Regions from separate parts of the Rhizobium sp. 05N430 genome, predicted to be linked through region 1. Evidence: riboswitches for the same ligand, from Rfam matches in the RefSeq annotation. Region 1 holds a riboswitch; the other holds the start of a gene.
What was found. Region 1 has a riboswitch for cobalamin ahead of metE (5-methyltetrahydropteroyltriglutamate--homocysteine S-methyltransferase). Riboswitches for the same ligand answer to the same signal wherever they lie in the genome.
Positions count from the first base shown of each region.

Region 2: it holds a riboswitch for cobalamin, as region 1 does, so the genes downstream of both, bluB (5,6-dimethylbenzimidazole synthase) here and metE (5-methyltetrahydropteroyltriglutamate--homocysteine S-methyltransferase) in region 1, are expected to answer to the same signal.

Region 1 covers NZ_JBFTMO010000002.1:353,547-362,143, forward strand. The annotation lists gene AC1DJO_RS05490 (peroxidase family protein) at 1-3,431, opposite strand, end outside; gene AC1DJO_RS05495 (sensor histidine kinase) at 3,854-5,269, shown strand; gene AC1DJO_RS05500 (response regulator) at 5,426-6,100, shown strand; cobalamin riboswitch at 6,176-6,371, shown strand; gene metE (5-methyltetrahydropteroyltriglutamate--homocysteine S-methyltransferase) at 6,474-8,597, shown strand, end outside.
Region 2 covers NZ_JBFTMO010000001.1:591,928-600,524, reverse strand. The annotation lists gene AC1DJO_RS02955 (NADP-dependent malic enzyme) at 1-835, shown strand, start outside; gene AC1DJO_RS02950 (DUF2865 domain-containing protein) at 960-2,057, shown strand; gene bluB (5,6-dimethylbenzimidazole synthase) at 2,054-2,737, opposite strand; cobalamin riboswitch at 2,781-2,962, opposite strand; gene AC1DJO_RS02940 (TolB family protein) at 2,980-3,810, opposite strand; gene AC1DJO_RS02935 (NYN domain-containing protein) at 3,843-4,550, opposite strand; gene AC1DJO_RS02930 (NAD+ synthase) at 4,635-6,317, opposite strand; gene AC1DJO_RS02925 (LTA synthase family protein) at 6,560-8,449, shown strand; gene AC1DJO_RS02920 (DUF1003 domain-containing protein) at 8,532-8,597, shown strand, end outside.

The DNA of each region.
Region 1 (8,597 bases):
TCGTCATGGACCCAGCCGGAGAGACCTTCGACAAGATCGAAGCGGTCGCGCAGGATGAAGGCTTCCTGGGTGGCGAAGAGCGGGATGCCGAGATCGGAATTGGCTGCGGTATTGTCGCCCTTGTGGATTGCCCAGTCGAAACCAGCCATGCCGTTGCTGCGCTGGATGCCATCGCCCTGGAACATGATGTCGTCGCCGGATTCGGCGTCGTAATCGGTGTCGCTGCCATCGCCGTTCAGAACGTCATGGCCGATGATCGAGGAATTGAAGAACAGCTCGGAGTTTTCGCCCGACAGTGTGTCGAAACGTCCGCCGCCTTCGATCCAGTCGTTGCCCTCGTTGCCCATCAGGAAGTCGCCGCCGTCGCCGCCGCGGATGAAGTCGTCGCCGAGGCCGCCGAGCACGTGCTTGCCGTCAGGGCCTGCGATGATGAAGTCCTTGCCGTCATTGCCGAAGATCAGCGCCAGGCCGCTGCCGCCATGGATGACGTCGTTGCCGCCTTCGCCATGCAGGAAGTCGGCCGCGCCGATATCCGTGCCGGCATTGGTGATGATGTCGTCACCCTCGCCACCGTGGACGTGGTCGACGCCGTAGCCGGCTTCAAGCGTGTCGTTGCCGCCATAGCCCCAGATCGTGTCATCGCCTTCGCCGGCGATGATCGTATCGTCGTCCTCGGTGCCGCCCATGACGACGTGGTCGCCGCCGTGATAGGCCATGTAGTCGAGGTCGCCGTCACCATCGGTGTCGCGGCGCACGACCAGCGGCGTCAGCGCCTGCAGGATCGCATCGGTGAAGATCGGATCGGCGCCGACCTGCTTCGAGATGTCCATCTCAAGCGTATGGTCAGGCGTCGAGAAGATGTCGCCCGGCAGCGCCGTCGAACCTTCGCCCAGATCGGTATTGCGCATGATGATCTTGCTCAGCGAGTTGTTTTCCAGCTCGTTGAGAAGGTTCAGACCCTGGACGCGGGAGAGATAATAGAAGCGGTCCGATTCCTGCAGGTTCTCCATCTGCAATTCGAAGACGAAGGAGAAGGTGGAGCCGAGCATGCCGCCGAAATCCATCTTCTTCTCGGCAAGGCCGCCGATCCACAGATCGATGTCGTTGAGACCCGTCTCAGCCGTCGCCCAGGCGCCGGTCGAATTCAGGAATTCCAGGCGGTCGGCAGGTGCACCGGCCGTGCCGAGCACGATCGAGGCGGCCGCAGCGCGCTTGGCGTCGAGGGTCGCCGCGCTGGTGATCGAGGAGTGCGTGCCGTAGGCAGCGATGAAGTTGACGATCGACGCGGTGTTCTGCAGGTTCAGCGCGAAATCGGTCCAGCTGACATAGGGCTTCAGCTGCGTGTCCTGACCGGCTGCCTGGTAGAACTGGGCACGTGCCTCGTTCAGCGTCGGCAGGCCGACGTCGCGGCCACGGGCGATATTGAGCGCTGCAAGATCGAGCGGGATGCCGACAAGCTGGTTGCGCAAAACGTCGGTGACGAATTCGTCGATTTCGTTGCCGCCCTGTCGGGACATGCCGCGGATGATGGCACCGGCTGCCTGGTCGTGATTGACGAGCACATTACCGTTGGCATCGACCGCGCCGAGTTCCAGCGGGTTCAGGAAGCCGTCGAACAATGTGATGTTATCGAAGCTGAAAGTACCGTCGGCATTTTCCACGAGACGGTCGATATCCTGGTTCAGCATCGAGTGGCCGAAGCGGTAGACCGCGTGGGCGAACTCGGCGAAGATCGCCGGATTGATGTCGGTCGATGGCTCGAAGACGAAGGCATCGATATCCGGCTGCATCTTGCGGCCGAATTCCTCGAAGACGAGGTGCTGATACTGCATTTCGGTGGTGAAGCGGCCGGCCTGGAACAGACGCTCGCCGTTCCAGACGAGTCCCTCAAGTTCTGCCTCGGTTGTCGGCAGCGTGGTAATCGGCTCAAGCAGCCACTGGTTGATAAAGACCAGGTCGGCGCTGTCGAGGACGACCTGCTTGGTCTGCTCGACGACGCTGTTGTGCTCCGAGTGGAAGATGTGGTGGATCGACGTCAGGCCGATATTCTCGTTACCGCGGCCGTCGCCGGTGATGTAGTGCGCGTCGAGCAACTCATCATCGTAGGCAGTCTGCTGACCGCGGGTGTTGAAGCCGCCGGAATAGCCTACGGCGTCGTCACTGTCGGCCTGCAGTACGCCACCGGCGATGACCGGTACTGCGGCATGGGCGATGTCATCGAGGAAGGCGTGGCCGATTCGGACGGCTCCAGCGGTGCTGACAGGAGCGCCCGGCGTGCCTGAGACAACGATGTCGTCGGCGGTGTTCGGAATGCCGTCGGCGCCGATGCCGGTGATGACCTGCGCGAAGCCGTTGGCATCGGGGATGAAGCGGCCATAGGGATCGGTGCGCAGCAGCGGAATGTTGGTGACATCGGCGTCGGTCAGGTCGATGCCGAGCATCTCGCGAGCCTGTTCCTTGATGTCGGCCCAGGTCGGCAGGCCGCGCGCGCCGTCAAGCAGATGGCCGGTCGCGACAGGCTTGCCCTCATGCATGACATATTCGCGCAGGAAGACCTGATGCGATGCATGCGAGGTATATGTCTGGTTCTGGTCGACCCACGGCGTCGTGGTGTTGGCAGCCACTTCGCCATCGGCATCGCGGCTGGCGCGGGTCAGGACCATGAAATTGGTGTGCGGCGTTGCCGGATTGTAGAGTGGGTCATCCGGTGACAGCGGAATATAGACCGTTCCGGCACCGCCCTTGGCCACGAGGTCGAGGCCATGGTCGAAGAACTGGCCGAACAGCGTGAACATCGAGTTGTAAGGCGCGGAGTCGCCGATATCGGGCGAGACGTTCTCGAAAGTGTAGACGTAGACGGGACTGCCCGCGGCGGCGAGAACGGTGCCATCGGGGCCGACGACATTGGTTGCATGGACGATGGGCGCGCCATTGGCGTCCTGCATCGGTACGCGCGTCGCTGTCTTGCCCTCGTCGATCATGGCCTGGTAGACCATGATGGCTGCCGGGTTGTTGCTGGTCTGATCGACAATCAGATTGGAGATGATGCGTGGATCGGCGTCGACGACGGTGCCCGGGCCGACGGCGCTGGGGGTACCCGGCGCATAGTTACCGTTCGTGAGAACCGTTCCCGGGCCGAATGCCAGCGAGTCGTCATTTTCGTTGACGTAGTTCGGCTGCACCAGCGGCGTGAACGGCTGGTCGGCTGCGCCCCAGGTTTCATTGCCATCGAGCAGGTTGTTGTAGCTGCCGTCGACGGTTCGGAGGCCGTAGGGCAGGAGATGCGCCTGCGGTGCACCGGTGCCGGTCGCGCCGGCTGCTTCGCCGGCTTCGGCGACGAGCGCGGCAAGGTCACCACCGGCCGCATGCTGTTCGGCGATGGCGATCTGCTTCAGGATGAACTCGAGATCGTGTCTTACAAGCGTAACCATTTTCCCCTCCGTCGGCGCGCTGTCCTGGCGCCTGGTTTTTCGCAAACTTGTCCTGTCCGCCGGATCGCGCTGCGAGCCCGGCGGTTTGAATTGCCCCTGATGTCTTCAAAGCCCGCCTTGCAGGGCTGGCTTGGGATGATGCGATCTTGCGGAAAGTTGCCGGGGTTTTGAACGGCGCATGGTCGGACGATGTTTTCGATGTTCGTCCACGGCAAAAGCAGGTCTTCGGTCCTTATCCTTCCGGGAGTAAGGTCCTATGATGAATTGGCCTTTGGTCTGATAGAATTCATACGGGCCTATAGTACAAAAATGGTCTTTTATTTCCTTGGGTAATATTGCAAGGATGATAGCGCTATCGGCCTTGGGGGGACGTTTTGCCGGACGAATACTTAGGCGCCAGAAATGCTGGCGTAGATGAAAGCGTGGAAGCGCCGCGACTGTTTAACCGTATCCTTCGATGGGGCGCCGAGCGGACCCTTTCCACGCAGTTCCTGATCGCCAGCAGCTTGGTTATTCTGATCGCCACGGTTTCTGCGGGCTATCTTACGACGCGGCTGGTTGCCGACAAAGCGCTCAGCGGAAAGGCCGGCACGACGGCCTTGCTGGTTCAGAGCCTGACTGAGGCTGAGGTGCAGGAACTGGGCGCCTCGACGCGCCTTAAGGCCGCCAGCATCGCTCATCTCGACGCGCTTTTCGGCGATGCGGATCTCCAGGCGCGTTTCCCGCATATCGAGATATGGGCGCCCGACGGGACTGTTGCCTATTCCCGGACCAAGCAGATGATCGGCCACCGCTTCAGTTTCCCCGAGGGCCTACAGCGCGCCTTGAAAGGCGAAATTGTTGCCGTCTATGCGGATCTTCATGCCGACGAGCATACGTTCCGCAACATCAATACCGAATATCTCGAAATCTACAGCCCGCTGCATGACCAGGCTTCGGGGCGGATCATCGGTGTGGCCGAGATCCATGAGGATCCGAGCGGTTTTGTCGATGAGCTCGCGCGGCTGAGGGTGGTCACCTGGACGACGGTGGCGCTGTTCTCCTTCGTCGTCATGCTCGGGCTGTTCCTGATCGTCAGGCGCGGCAGCCGGACGATCGAGCATCAGCGGCAGGTTCTGAGCCACCGCGCCGAGGAGGCAGAGTCCGCCTCGAAGGAATTGATGGAGCTGAGGGACACGGCGCGCCGGGCCTCCATGGAATTCGCCAACCTCAACGAGACCTTCATCCGCCGCATCGGCGCCGACCTGCATGACGGCCCGGTACAGCTGATGACACTGGCGATCCTGCAGCTCGACGAGCTGCGCGACCTGACCAAGAAGGATGAGCGCGCAAGGCTCCTCGACGAGACCAGCAAGACACTGGGTGAAGCGCTGATCGAGGCTCGGACGGTCACCAAATCGCTGCTCTTGCCGGAGATACTGCATCTCTGGGCAAAGGACGTGGTGGCCGAAGCGATCAGGCAGCATGAGGCGCGGACCAAGACCAAGGTCGCGTTTGTCTCCAGCGGCACCAATGCCGACCTGCCGCCGGCGCTGAAGACCTGCATCTACCGCTTCGTTCAGGAAGGGCTCAACAATGCCTACCGCCACGCTGGTGGCAACGGCCAGCGTGTCCGATGTCGGATCGACATGCCCGTCATCGCGATTTCGGTCGAGGATGACGGTTTGCCTTCCGGGACCGTGCCGTTTGCGGCGCGCGAGGGCGGAATGGGGCTCTATGGCCTCCGGCAGAGGATCGAGAGCTTCGGCGGCAAGCTTGCTGTCACCAAGCGGCCGGGGGGCGGCATGATCCTGGAGATGGTGCTGGAGCTGCAGCAGGCCGACGCAACTGGCCTATAAGGTGACGGACTATCCGAATTGATAACTGGCTGAAAGCATAGAGATCGAATAGACAGAAATCCGATGAAGTTAACCAAGCATTAAAATCCGTCTTTATGTTTGGCTCTGTTTACTTTAGAGCTATCGGAAAGAAGACGAGGGGGTTTATTCGTCATTATGTCTATCTCGGTCGCATTCGTTGATGATCATCCAATATTGTTGGATGGACTCGTTAATCTTTACTCGGCGAAGGAAGGTCTTCGGGTGACTGCCCGCGGGCAGAACGCCATCGACGCGCTGAAGATCGTCGAGGAGCACCGGCCCGACGTTCTTGTCACCGATCTCAGCATGCCGGGCGATACGCTGGCAGCACTCGAGCTGATCCAGAAGAATTACGAAGGCACCAAGGTCGTGGTCTTCACCGCCACCGCCAATATCGACACGGCGATTCAGGTCCTCAATCTCGGCGTCTGCGGCTATGTGCTGAAGGGTAGCACGGCGCGCGATCTGTATGAGGCGATCAAGACCGTGCATGACGGCAGCACCTTCATCACGCCGGGTTTCGCCACCAAGGTGATCCTGTCGATGAAGACGGCCGAGGTGCGCCGCAAGGCGCAGATGCAGAAGCGCCTGAGCGCCCGCGAGCAGCAGATCGTCAACTACCTGTTGCAGGGCAAGACCAACCGCGAAATCGCCAGCATGCTCGATATCAGCGAGAAGACCGTCAAGCACTACATGACGATCCTGATGCAGAAGCTCGATGCCCGCAATCGCGTCGAAGTGGTGCTTGCTGCCCAGAAGCTGCAGGCTCCCGTGGAGACCGGCGCGCCGTCCTCGATGCTGTTGTCGTAGTCGGCGAGTACAGCTAGCCAAGAAACAAAGACATAAACATATCTTTATGTCTATTGACGTGAGATCCGCGATGCGACATGCTCGTGTCATCGTGGTTCTGCGGACCTTTGGTCCGGAGCTAAGAGGGAATCCGGTGAAAATGCCGGAGCTGCCCCCGCAACTGTAAGCGGCGAGCGGCCGTCCACTCATGTCACTGGGGAAGACGCCCCGGGAAGACGGACGGCAGCGTTGACCCGCAAGCCAGGAGACCTGCCGCGATCGATAACGTCCACGGGCGGGGTGTCCGGTGTGCCGCTTTTGCGACCGGCACGCCTGTGTCCGCGCGCCGATGCGTCATCCCAAGCCTTGCCCACAACCCTCGGGGTAAGGAAACATGAGCATCAAGACTGCAAATCTCGGATTCCCGCGTATCGGAAAGCACCGCGAACTGAAGTTCGCGCTGGAAAGCTATTGGGCCGGAAAGTTTGATAGGGCAGCACTTCTCGACGTCGCCAAGGCATTGCGGGCCGAACATTGGGCCCTGCAGAAGGCCAAGGGAATCGATATCATTCCGTCCAACGACTTCTCCCTCTACGACCATGTGCTCGACACGGCGGTGATGGTCGGCGCCGTACCGGCCGAATATGGCTGGAAGGGCGGTCCCGTCGATCTCGACATCTATTTCGCCATGGCGCGCGGCTCAGTGGGCGCTGAGCACGGCGATTGCGGCCATGCGCATCATCATGAGGGCGTTCCGGCGCTCGAAATGACCAAGTGGTTCGATACCAACTACCACTACATGGTGCCGGAATTCACCCGCGACCAGCGCTTCGCGCTGACCGAAAACAAACCGCTGCAGATGTTCCGGGAGGCAAAGGCGCTCGGCATCCACACGCGCCCGGTCATTCTCGGCCCGGTGACGTTCCTGAAGCTCGGCAAGGCGACGCAGCCAGGCTTCGATCCGATCGAACTGCTCGACCGGTTGCTGCCTGTCTATGCGGGCATCCTCGCGGAGCTCAGCACTGCGGGCGCCGATTGGGTGCAGATCGACGAGCCAGCCCTGGTGCTCGATCTCGCAGACGCTGAGCGGTACGCGCTGACCACGGCCTACAGCGCGCTTCACCAGCTGGTTCCGAACCTGAAGATCATGATCGCCAGCTATTTCGGGGCATTGGGCGACAATCTCAAGACAGCAGCGGCGCTGCCGGTTGCCGGTCTGCACGTCGATCTGGTGCGCGCGCCCGAGCAGCTTGATGCGGTCGTATCGGCGGTGCCTGATGACCGGGTATTATCTCTCGGCGTCATCGATGGCCGCAACATCTGGCGCGCTGATCTTGAGAAACTGCTGGATCGGGTCGAGGCGCTTTCCAAAACGCGTCCAATCGAAATCGCGCCATCTTGCTCGCTTCTGCATGTGCCGATCGATCTTGCTCTCGAAACCGCTGTTGATGCCGAGGTCAGGGGATGGCTGGCTTTTGCCACGCAGAAGCTGGATGAGCTGGCGGTCCTCGGCCAGGCACTTTCGCAGGGGCGCGATTGCGTGACGGATGCCATCGGCAGCTCTTCGAGGGCCGCGGCCGCCCGCGCGGCATCGCCGAAGGTCAATGATCCCGCGGTCAGGCAGCGGATTGCAGCGATCGACGAGACCATGAAGCGCCGCAAGGCCGGCTTCGCCGAGCGCAAGGCGATCCAGCAGACGGATATCCGCTTGCCGCTGTTCCCAACGACGACGATCGGGTCCTTCCCGCAGACGTCTGAAGTCCGCAAGGCGCGTTCGGCACATGCGAAGGGAACGCTCAGCAATGCGGACTATGAGGCTTTCCTGCGCAAAGAGACCGAAGCAGCCATCCGCTGGCAGGAGGAAATCGGCCTTGATGTGCTCGTCCATGGCGAGTTCGAGCGCAACGACATGGTGCAGTATTTTGGCGAGCAGCTGTCGGGCTTTGCCTTCACGCAGCATGCGTGGGTACAGAGCTATGGCTCGCGCTATGTCCGTCCGCCGATCATCTTCGGCGATATCGCGCGGCCGAAGCCGATGACGACTGGCTGGTGGCAATATGCCCAGTCTCTGACGGACCGGCCGGTCAAGGGTATGCTGACTGGACCGGTGACGATCCTCAATTGGTCCTTCGTGCGCGACGATATCGCCCGAAGCGAATCATGCCGGCAGATCGCGCTGGCGATTCGCGACGAGGTCGGTGATCTCGAAAAGGCGGGTGCCAGGATGATCCAGATCGACGAGGCAGCACTTCGGGAAGGCTTGCCGCTGCGGCGCTCGCAGTGGAAGACCTATCTCGACTGGGCCGTCGAAAGCTTCCGCCTGTGCTCGACCGGTGTCGGCAACGCGACACAGATCCACACGCATATGTGCTATTCGGAGTTTAACGACATCATCGATGCGATCGCCGCCATGGATGCGGACGTGATCTCGATCGAGACATCGCGTTCGAAGATGGAGCTGCTGGAGGCATTCCGCAGCTTCGACTATCCGAACGAGATCGGCCCGGGTGTCTACGAC
Region 2 (8,597 bases), on a different contig from region 1:
GACCCGCCTGCAACGCTACGGCCTGCGCATCCGCCCGCTCTCCGACTTCGCCGTCATCAATCCGGAAGACGATCCGCGTTTCCGCGAATATGTCGATCTCTATCTGTCGCTCGTTGGCCGCCGGGGCGTCATCCCGGAAGCTGCCCGCACGATCGTGCGTACCAACACCACCGTCATCGGTGCGCTGGCGCTGCGCCGCGGCGAAGCAGACGCGCTGATCTGCGGCCTCGAAGGCCGTTACGAGAAGCACCTGCGCGACGTTCGCCAGATCATCGGCAAGCGCAAGGATGTCCGCGATTTCTCGGCACTCAGCCTGCTGATCTCGCAGCGCGGCGCCACCTTCTTCACCGACACCTACGTGACGTTCAATCCGAGCGCCGAGGAAGTGGCGGAATCCGCCGTTCTGGCTGCCGAGGAAATCAAGCGCTTCGGCATCACGCCGCGCGCCGCCCTCGTCTCGCATTCCAACTTCGGCTCGCGCGAAAGCGAAAGCGCCACCAAGATGCGCAGTGCCCTGCAGCTGATCCGTGACGCCGCGCCCGATCTCGAAGTCGATGGCGAAATGCATGGTGAGAGCGCAATCGCCGACGAAATCCGCAAGCGCGTCATGCCATCCACCACGCTGCATGGCGAAGCCAACCTGCTGGTCTTCCCGAACCTCGATGCGGCCAACATCACGCTCGGCGTCGTCAAGTCGATGACCGACGGCCTGCATGTCGGCCCGATCCTGCTCGGCACGGCCCTTCCGGCCCACATCCTGGCACCGTCGGTGACCTCCCGCGGCGTCGTCAATATGGCGGCTCTCGCCGTGGTCGAGGCGCAGCAGCCGGCGTGATTTGCCGTAGATCGGAAAAATGCGTTAGAATTCCTTCGTTAGCTTGTTAACGGAAGGCAGCTAGACAGAACGGATGCGGCAAATGCTCTGCCGCTTCCGGTTTACTATGCTGCGGGATGATACCGTGAAACGCCGAAGCCTGACCCTTGCTCTCTTTCTCGCTGCTACCGCGCCCGCGGCGGCGCAGACCAGCGCGATCTGCGAAGATCTGCGCGGACGCCTTGCCGACCTGCCGCAGGTGATCGGCAACGGCCCGGAGATCCGCCAATATGCAAGCGCCATAGCCGAACAGAACCTCGAGCTCCGCAAGCTGCGCAACGACCTGCGCAGCAACGGCTGCAGCGTAGACAGCATGGTTGTTATCGGCGGCGAGAATGACCGCTACTGCAGCGACCTGCAGGAATCGGAATCGCGGATGATCGACAACATCCACTACCTCCAGGACCGCCGCAACCAACTGCGGGAGGCCGGCGGCAGCGATGTCAACGAACGCCGCGAACTGATGGCCGCCCTCGACGATAACGGCTGCAACGACGATCCGGGTTATCAGCCGGACGAGCGCGCCGATGTCCCAGCGCCAAGTACCGAAGAACAGGCGATGCGCGGCGATACCTTCATTCCGCTCGGCAACGGCGAGGAAGGCAACACCCAATATGGCGTGCCCCGCGGCGAGATGATGTCGCATGTCAGCACCATGTGCGTGCGCATCTGCGACGGCGGCTTCTTCCCGATCAGCACCAATGCGACCTCGATCGATTTCAGCCGCGACGCCTCGACCTGCTCGAAAATGTGCCCCGGCATCGAGACGGAGCTGTTCTATCAGGACGTCTCCAACACCGACGCGGCCAACATGATCTCGGCCGCGACTGGCGCCCGCTACAGCGCTATGCCAAACGCCTTCGCCTACAAGAACCGAGCGCCCGGCGAGAAATCCTCCTGCACCTGCAATCTGACCGCCTATTACGAGCAGATGCGCAAGAACCAGACGGTCAGCGCGCCGCCGCAGAAAGGCTCGATCACGACGATCACCACCAAGCCGCCGGCAACTGCAGCCCCCACACCGGCTGCGCCGCAGGCACAGATACCCGACCGTCCCTATGACCCCGGCAACAGCAAGGTACGCCAGATCGGCCCGCAATTTCTCGCCGGCGACCAGGGCAGTATCGACCTAAAGAACCCGGCGACATCGGGCCCGCAGCCGCAGCAGCAACAGCGGAATTAGCGGCGGCCCCAGCCATCGCGGAAGATCAGCTCGTCGAGCGGCAGCCGCTGCCGCCAGCCTTTGACGGCCAGCTCGGGCTCGCTATAGAGCGCATCGACATAGCCAACGCAGAGCCAGGCGACGATCTCGATATGCGCGGGCACGCCGAGAATTTCCTTGAGTTCGCTCTCATGGAAAATGCTGACCCAACCAACGCCAATGCCTTCAGCCCGTGCTGCGAGCCAGAGGTTCTGCACTGCACAGACGGTTGAATAGCTATCCATACGCGGGTTATGTGTGCGCCCCAGCACGACGTCACCGCTGCGCGACGGATCGCAAGTGATGCAGATGCCGAGCGGCGCCTTGAGGATGCCCTCCAGCTTCAGCGAGCGGTATGTCGCCTGCCGCTCGCCATCGAACATCCCAGCCGCCTCGCGGTTCGCGCGATCGAAGGCGTTCCAGACGCGCTGCCGCACACCCGCATCTTCGACAACGATAAAATTCCAGGGCTGCATGAAGCCAACCGAAGGCGCGTGGTGCGCAGCTTCGAGTAGCCGCACCAGCACATCGGATGGCACAGGATCCGGCAGAAACTGGTCGCGCACATCGCGCCTGGTCATGATCGCCCGGTAGACGGCGTCGCGCTCGTCAGCGGAAAAGGCGGACGCGCCTTCAAGCGCATCCTTGTTCATGGGCCGCATCGTCAAATCCCCAACAACGCAACCGCCCCGCCGTCCGCGCGGGATCAGTCTATGATGCCAGGCCGGTCTTCTGACTTGGCGTCATCCGCCCGCCGCAGCCTTCCCGGTGTCAACCAGTGGCATGATGCGGCAGGCGTCGGCCTTACAGCGTTGGGCACGTTCCGGGCTTGCACCGGATTCCCGATTCTCCCGCGACAAGCGGGCACCTGACCAAAGCCTCTTGCCCGCTTTTCAGAGACGCTTCAAGTAGACGGGAAATACCGGACATAGGCAAACTCGTCACCTTCTGGTGACCAGCAGGAAACATTGATCGTGCCCTGCCCGCCGAACAGCTCGAAGAGCGTCGTCAGATTGCCGCCGTCCATATCCATCAACCGCAGGCGCACATGCAGGTCGCGCGGATGATCGAAGACGTCAGGGTCGTAGGAAAGCAGCAGCACCTTGTCGTTGGTAGGCGCCGGATGGGCAAACCAGTTGCCGTAATTGTCATGCGTGACCTGCTCCAAACCGGTCCCATCGGGATGAATGCGCCAAATCTGCATCAGCCCGGTACGGCTGGAATTGAAATAGATCCACTGCCCGTCAAAGGAATAATCCGGCCCGTCATTGCGCCCCTCGCCCTGCGTCAGCCGCCGCTCCGCGCCGCCATCGACAGAAATCGTGTAGATATCGAAGAGATCGCCGCGAATGCCGCAATAGGCGAGTTCCTTTCCGTCAGGCGACCAGCCATGCCAGTAGGACGGCAGGTTTTCCGTGATCTGCTTTGGCGCGCCGCCTTCCGACGGCAGCGTATAGATGCAGGATTTGCCGTGCTCGGTCTTGTCGGAAATCACATAGCGGCGGCCATCGGGCGAAATGCCGTGATCGTTGTTGCAGGCCGTGGCAAAGCCGGTATCGACCTGCTGCAAACCGCCCTCACCGTCCGGTGACAAGCGATAGAGAAGGCCATCACCGTTCAGCAGCAGGTAGCGGCCATCGGGCGAGAAATTCGGCGCCTCGATCAGCTGCTCCGTCTGGAACACGACCCGGCTCTTGGCCGTGCGGATATTGTAGATCTCGACCGAACTGCGCATGCATGCCTCCCGCATTTGCTGCGGCCCGGCGCTTAGCCGTTCCGCTTCATTCTGATTTGCATGCGGTTTGTGCCATGCATCTGCGTTTCGATAAAGGCGCATCGCTTCAAAAGCGAGCTGAGGTTCGGAGCGCCGAAATGCTGCGCCTTGAACTCCGGATAGACCTGCCGCAAGAGCGTCCCGAGTTCAGCGATATCGAGCCAGCCTTCGCCCTGCAGCTTGGCCGCCTGCAGCGCCTGGGTGATATAGGGCCGGATATTTGGAGAGGGCTGCAGCGCAATCACCTTCGGCAGCGCAAAGGTGGAATTCGCCTCACCAACATTCAGCTCGAAGAAATCATCGAAGGACTGCCGCAACAGCGCCGATGCGTTGGGCGCGCCCAGTCCGATCGCCTGCTTGCCGCGCATGCGGATACGCATCGCCAGATGGCCGACATCGCGGTCGCTGCTGGCGATACAGAAAAGATCGATCGCCGAACCGGCCAGATATTCCATTGCATCGATGGCAAGCAGGATATCCGCGCCGTTCTTGCCGGAATGGGAGCTGACAGCCGTCTGCAGGCTGAGTGCCTGACGTCCGGCCTCCGCGATCCACGGCTGCGCCGCCTCTTTCGTGAAGTCGCCGTAAGCCCGGCGCTCGATAAGGCGTCCGTATCCGCCGGCGATGCTGATGATCTCTCCCGCACAGCGCGCCGGCAGGTTTTCCGTATCGATGAAGACGGCGACTTTGGTTTCCCGCATGCTCAAACCTCCCGCGTTTCCAAAGCATAGAAACGCGAGAAGAGACTGCCGTCAGCAGCTTTCGGTTGATCGGGTTAACGATCGCTAACCACGATCCCTAAAACGGTTGGTGATCGGATAGCGGCGGTCGCGGCCGAAATTCTTCTTGGTGATCTTCACGCCGGGCGCCGACTGGCGGCGCTTGTATTCGGCAAGATAGAGCAGATGCTCGATCCGGTGCACGGTCGCGACATCGTGGCCGCGCGCGACGATCTCGTCGACACCCATTTCCTTTTCGACGAGGCATTCGAGAATGTCGTCGAGAACCGGATAAGGCGGCAGCGAATCCTGGTCGGTCTGATCGGGGCGCAGTTCGGCGGAGGGCGCCTTGTCGATGATATTTTGCGGGATCACCACGCCTGACGGTCCAAGCGCATCCGGCGGCACATGCGCATTGCGCCAGCGCGAGATCGCATAGACCTGCATCTTGTAGAGGTCCTTGATCGGATTGAAGCCGCCGTTCATATCACCGTAAAGCGTCGCATAGCCGACCGACATTTCCGACTTGTTGCCCGTCGTGACGACCATCGAGCCGAACTTGTTGGAGATCGCCATCAGGATCGTGCCGCGGGCGCGGCTCTGCAGGTTTTCTTCGGTGATACCGCTATCGGTGCCTTCGAAGAGGTCCGAGAGCGCCGAGGTAAAGCCTGTCACCGGCGCCTCGATCGGCACGATGTCGTAGCGGCAGCCGAGCGCCTTGGCGCATTCGGCAGCGTCCTTCAGCGAATCCTCGGACGTGTAGCGGTAGGGCAGCATGACGGTGCGCACCCGCTCCTCGCCCAGCGCATCGACGGCGATTGCCGCGCAGATCGCCGAGTCGATGCCGCCGGAGAGGCCAAGCACGACATTCTTGAAGCCATTCTTGTTGACGTAGTCGCGGAAGCCGAGCAAGCAGGCGCGGTAATCGGCCTCCTCCTTCTCCGGAATATGCGACATCGGTCCTTCACTGCAACGCCATCCATTGTCGCCGCGCTTCCAGGTGGTGACGGCAAGCGCCGGTTCGAACTGGCTCATCTGGAAGGCCAGCGACTTGTCGCCGTTGAAGGCAAAGCTCGCGCCGTCGAAGACCAGTTCGTCCTGGCCGCCGAGCTGGTTGGCGAAAATTAGCGGCAGGCCCGTTTCGATCACCTGACGCAGTGCCACCTGATGGCGCACATCCACCTTGCCGCGATAATAGGGCGAGCCGTTCGGCACCAGCAGGATTTCGGCGCCGCTTTCGGCCAGCGTCTCGCAGACGCCGAGATCGTTCCAGATCTCCTCGCAGATCGGCACGCCGATCCTGACGCCACGGAAATTCACCGGTCCCGGCATCGAGCCTTCGGCAAAGACGCGCTTCTCGTCGAATTCGCCGTAATTCGGCAGATCGATCTTGTCCCGGAACACCAGGATCTTGCCGCCATCGAGCACAGCGACCGAATTGTGCCGCCCGGTCTCGCCCTGCCGCGGGAAGCCGACAATCAGACCCGGTCCGCCATCCGCGGTATCGGCTGCGAGGTCCTCGATGGCCTTGAGGCAGGCCTTCAGGAATGCCGGTTTCAGCACCAGATCCTCGGGCGGATAGCCGGAAATGAACAGCTCGGTCAAAAGCAGCAGATCCGCGCCCTGACGGGCCGCATCGGCGCGTGCCTCGCGGGCTTTGGCAAGATTTCCAGCAACATCGCCGACCGTTGGGTTGAGCTGGCCGACGGCAATCCGGAGCGTGTTCAAGGGAGCGTTTTCCTGTGTCATGTCATCTATTTAGCGCGCGCGCGTTCGCCCCGCAACGTGTCCTGCCATGAAAAGCCGCCGGGTCTGCTCAGACGAAAATTCAAATCTTCGGGAAAAGCAAGGAAACATTAACGGTTCATCTAGCGTTCATGGCGGGCATGTGACAGTTCGGTGAAGGTTTTATGACGCCGGGATGACGGCGGGAATGACATTGGAGTCCGCCCTTGATCGCGTTGGTCATGAAGTCCGCGCAGGCCAGAAGAATGGCGCTGCTTTCTGCTGGTCTCGGCACGAATGTCCGCTCTCCCGCCGCCCGAGCCGCCCTCAGCATCGCATTCACCTTTTCGATGGCACTGCTCAGCGTCATCGCCGTCGAATGGATCGCCCGCAGCAAGCTTGCCGATGTCGGCGATTTCCTGACCTCGACGGCCCGCCCCGGCATGACTACCGTCGTCATGCTGACGATCCTGATGCTGACGCTCGATGCTGCCTTCGGCCGCCGCTATCTCTCGGCGCTGATCCTCGTTCCGCTTGTCTTGATCCCGGCTTTCGTCTCCAATCAGAAGCAGCATTACCTGTCCGATCCCTTCTATCCCTCGGACATCCTCTTCGGCCGCCAGATCATGGAGTTGCTGCCGGTGATGGTGCGTGACCGGCCGTTCACGGCGGTAGCGATCGTCGTTGGCCTGGTACTGCTCGCCGCCGGCATGGTGTTCGGCTGGCGCTATGCCTGGCGCACCTTCCCGAAGCTGTCGAACCAGGCGCGGCTGCGCCGCCTCTGCCTCGGCCTGCCGGTGATCGCCGCCTTCGGTTCACTGATGGATTATTCGCAATATTCCTATATCCGCGATCGCTTGCAGGTCGTGCCGATGATGTGGGACCAGAAGGAAAACTACCGCAGCAACGGCTTCATCCTGGCCTTCATTTTCAATGTGCCAATGGCCGATGTGGCAGCCCCTGCCGGCCTCAACGCCGAAGCGCTCGACGCGATCCCGGCCCGCAACTACGGCTATCTCGCCGGTCCGCGTGAAAAACCCGATGTCATCATGCTGATGAGCGAATCCTTCTGGGATCCGACGCGGCTGAAGAAGCTGAATTTCAGCGCCGACCCGATGCCGACGATCCGCGCCTCGCAATCCGGCTATGTGTTCTCGCCCGAATTCGGCGGCATGACCGCCAATGTCGAGTTCGAGGCGCTGACCGGCTTCTCCAATGCCTTCCTGCCCTACGGCAGCATTCCCTATCAGCAATATATTCGCCGCGACGTCCCCTCGCTTGCGACCTTCTTCCGCGGCGAAGGCTATACGGCGCGCGCGCTCCATCCTTTCAGCGGCTGGTTCTGGAACCGCAACGAGGTCTACAAGGATTTCGGCTTCGAGGAGTTCCGCACCGAGGAAACCCTGCCGCCGATGGAAAAGCGCGGCATCTTTGCCTCCGACGACTCGCTGATGAAGGAAATCATGCGCGAGGGCGACGGACTGGATAAGCCGTTCTTCTTCTTCGCTGTCACCCTGCAGGGACATGGCCCCTACGAGGCCAACCGTTACGCCCATAACTCGATCGACATCCAGGGCGACATCCCGGAAGCCGACCGCGCAACGCTCGCGACCTATACGCAGGGCGTTAAGGAAGCCGACGACAGCCTGAAGATGCTGATGGACTGGGCCTCGCACCGCGACCGCGAGACGATCATCGTGCTCTGGGGCGACCACCTGCCGCCGCTCGGCAATGTCTATATGAGCGCCGGCTACATGCCGGACCAGGTCGCCACCCGCAAGGCGCCCCTCGATGTGATGAAGCAGCAGCACGAGACGCCGCTGGTGATCTGGTCGAACAAGAAAGGCGTCAAGCGAGATGTCGGCACCATCAGCCCGTCGCTGATCTCCTACAATCTTCTGAAGTTCGCCGGCTTCGAGCATCCCTACTACACCGGCTTCCTCGGCCGGGTGCAGAAGAAATACGACATCATCGACCGCTACCAGCTGGCAACCCGCAAGAACGAGGTGACGCCTGACTGGGTGCTCGATCCGAAGAAGCTCGATCCCTTGGTGCGCTATTACCGCTACCTGCAGCACGACGTCATGTTCGGCAAGGCGCAGACGCTCGACCGCTTCTTCCCGCAGCATGTGATGGTCAACGAAGCCAGCCACTGAGCAGCTAAGACACTAATTCGCATTGCATTCAGGCCATCAGCGGGAATACTGGCTCCGACGCGATACAGCATCGGAGCCTCGCATGTATAACCTCCCCAATTTCATCCACACGCATTTCGGCAAGAGTGCCGACGAACTCGGCGACATC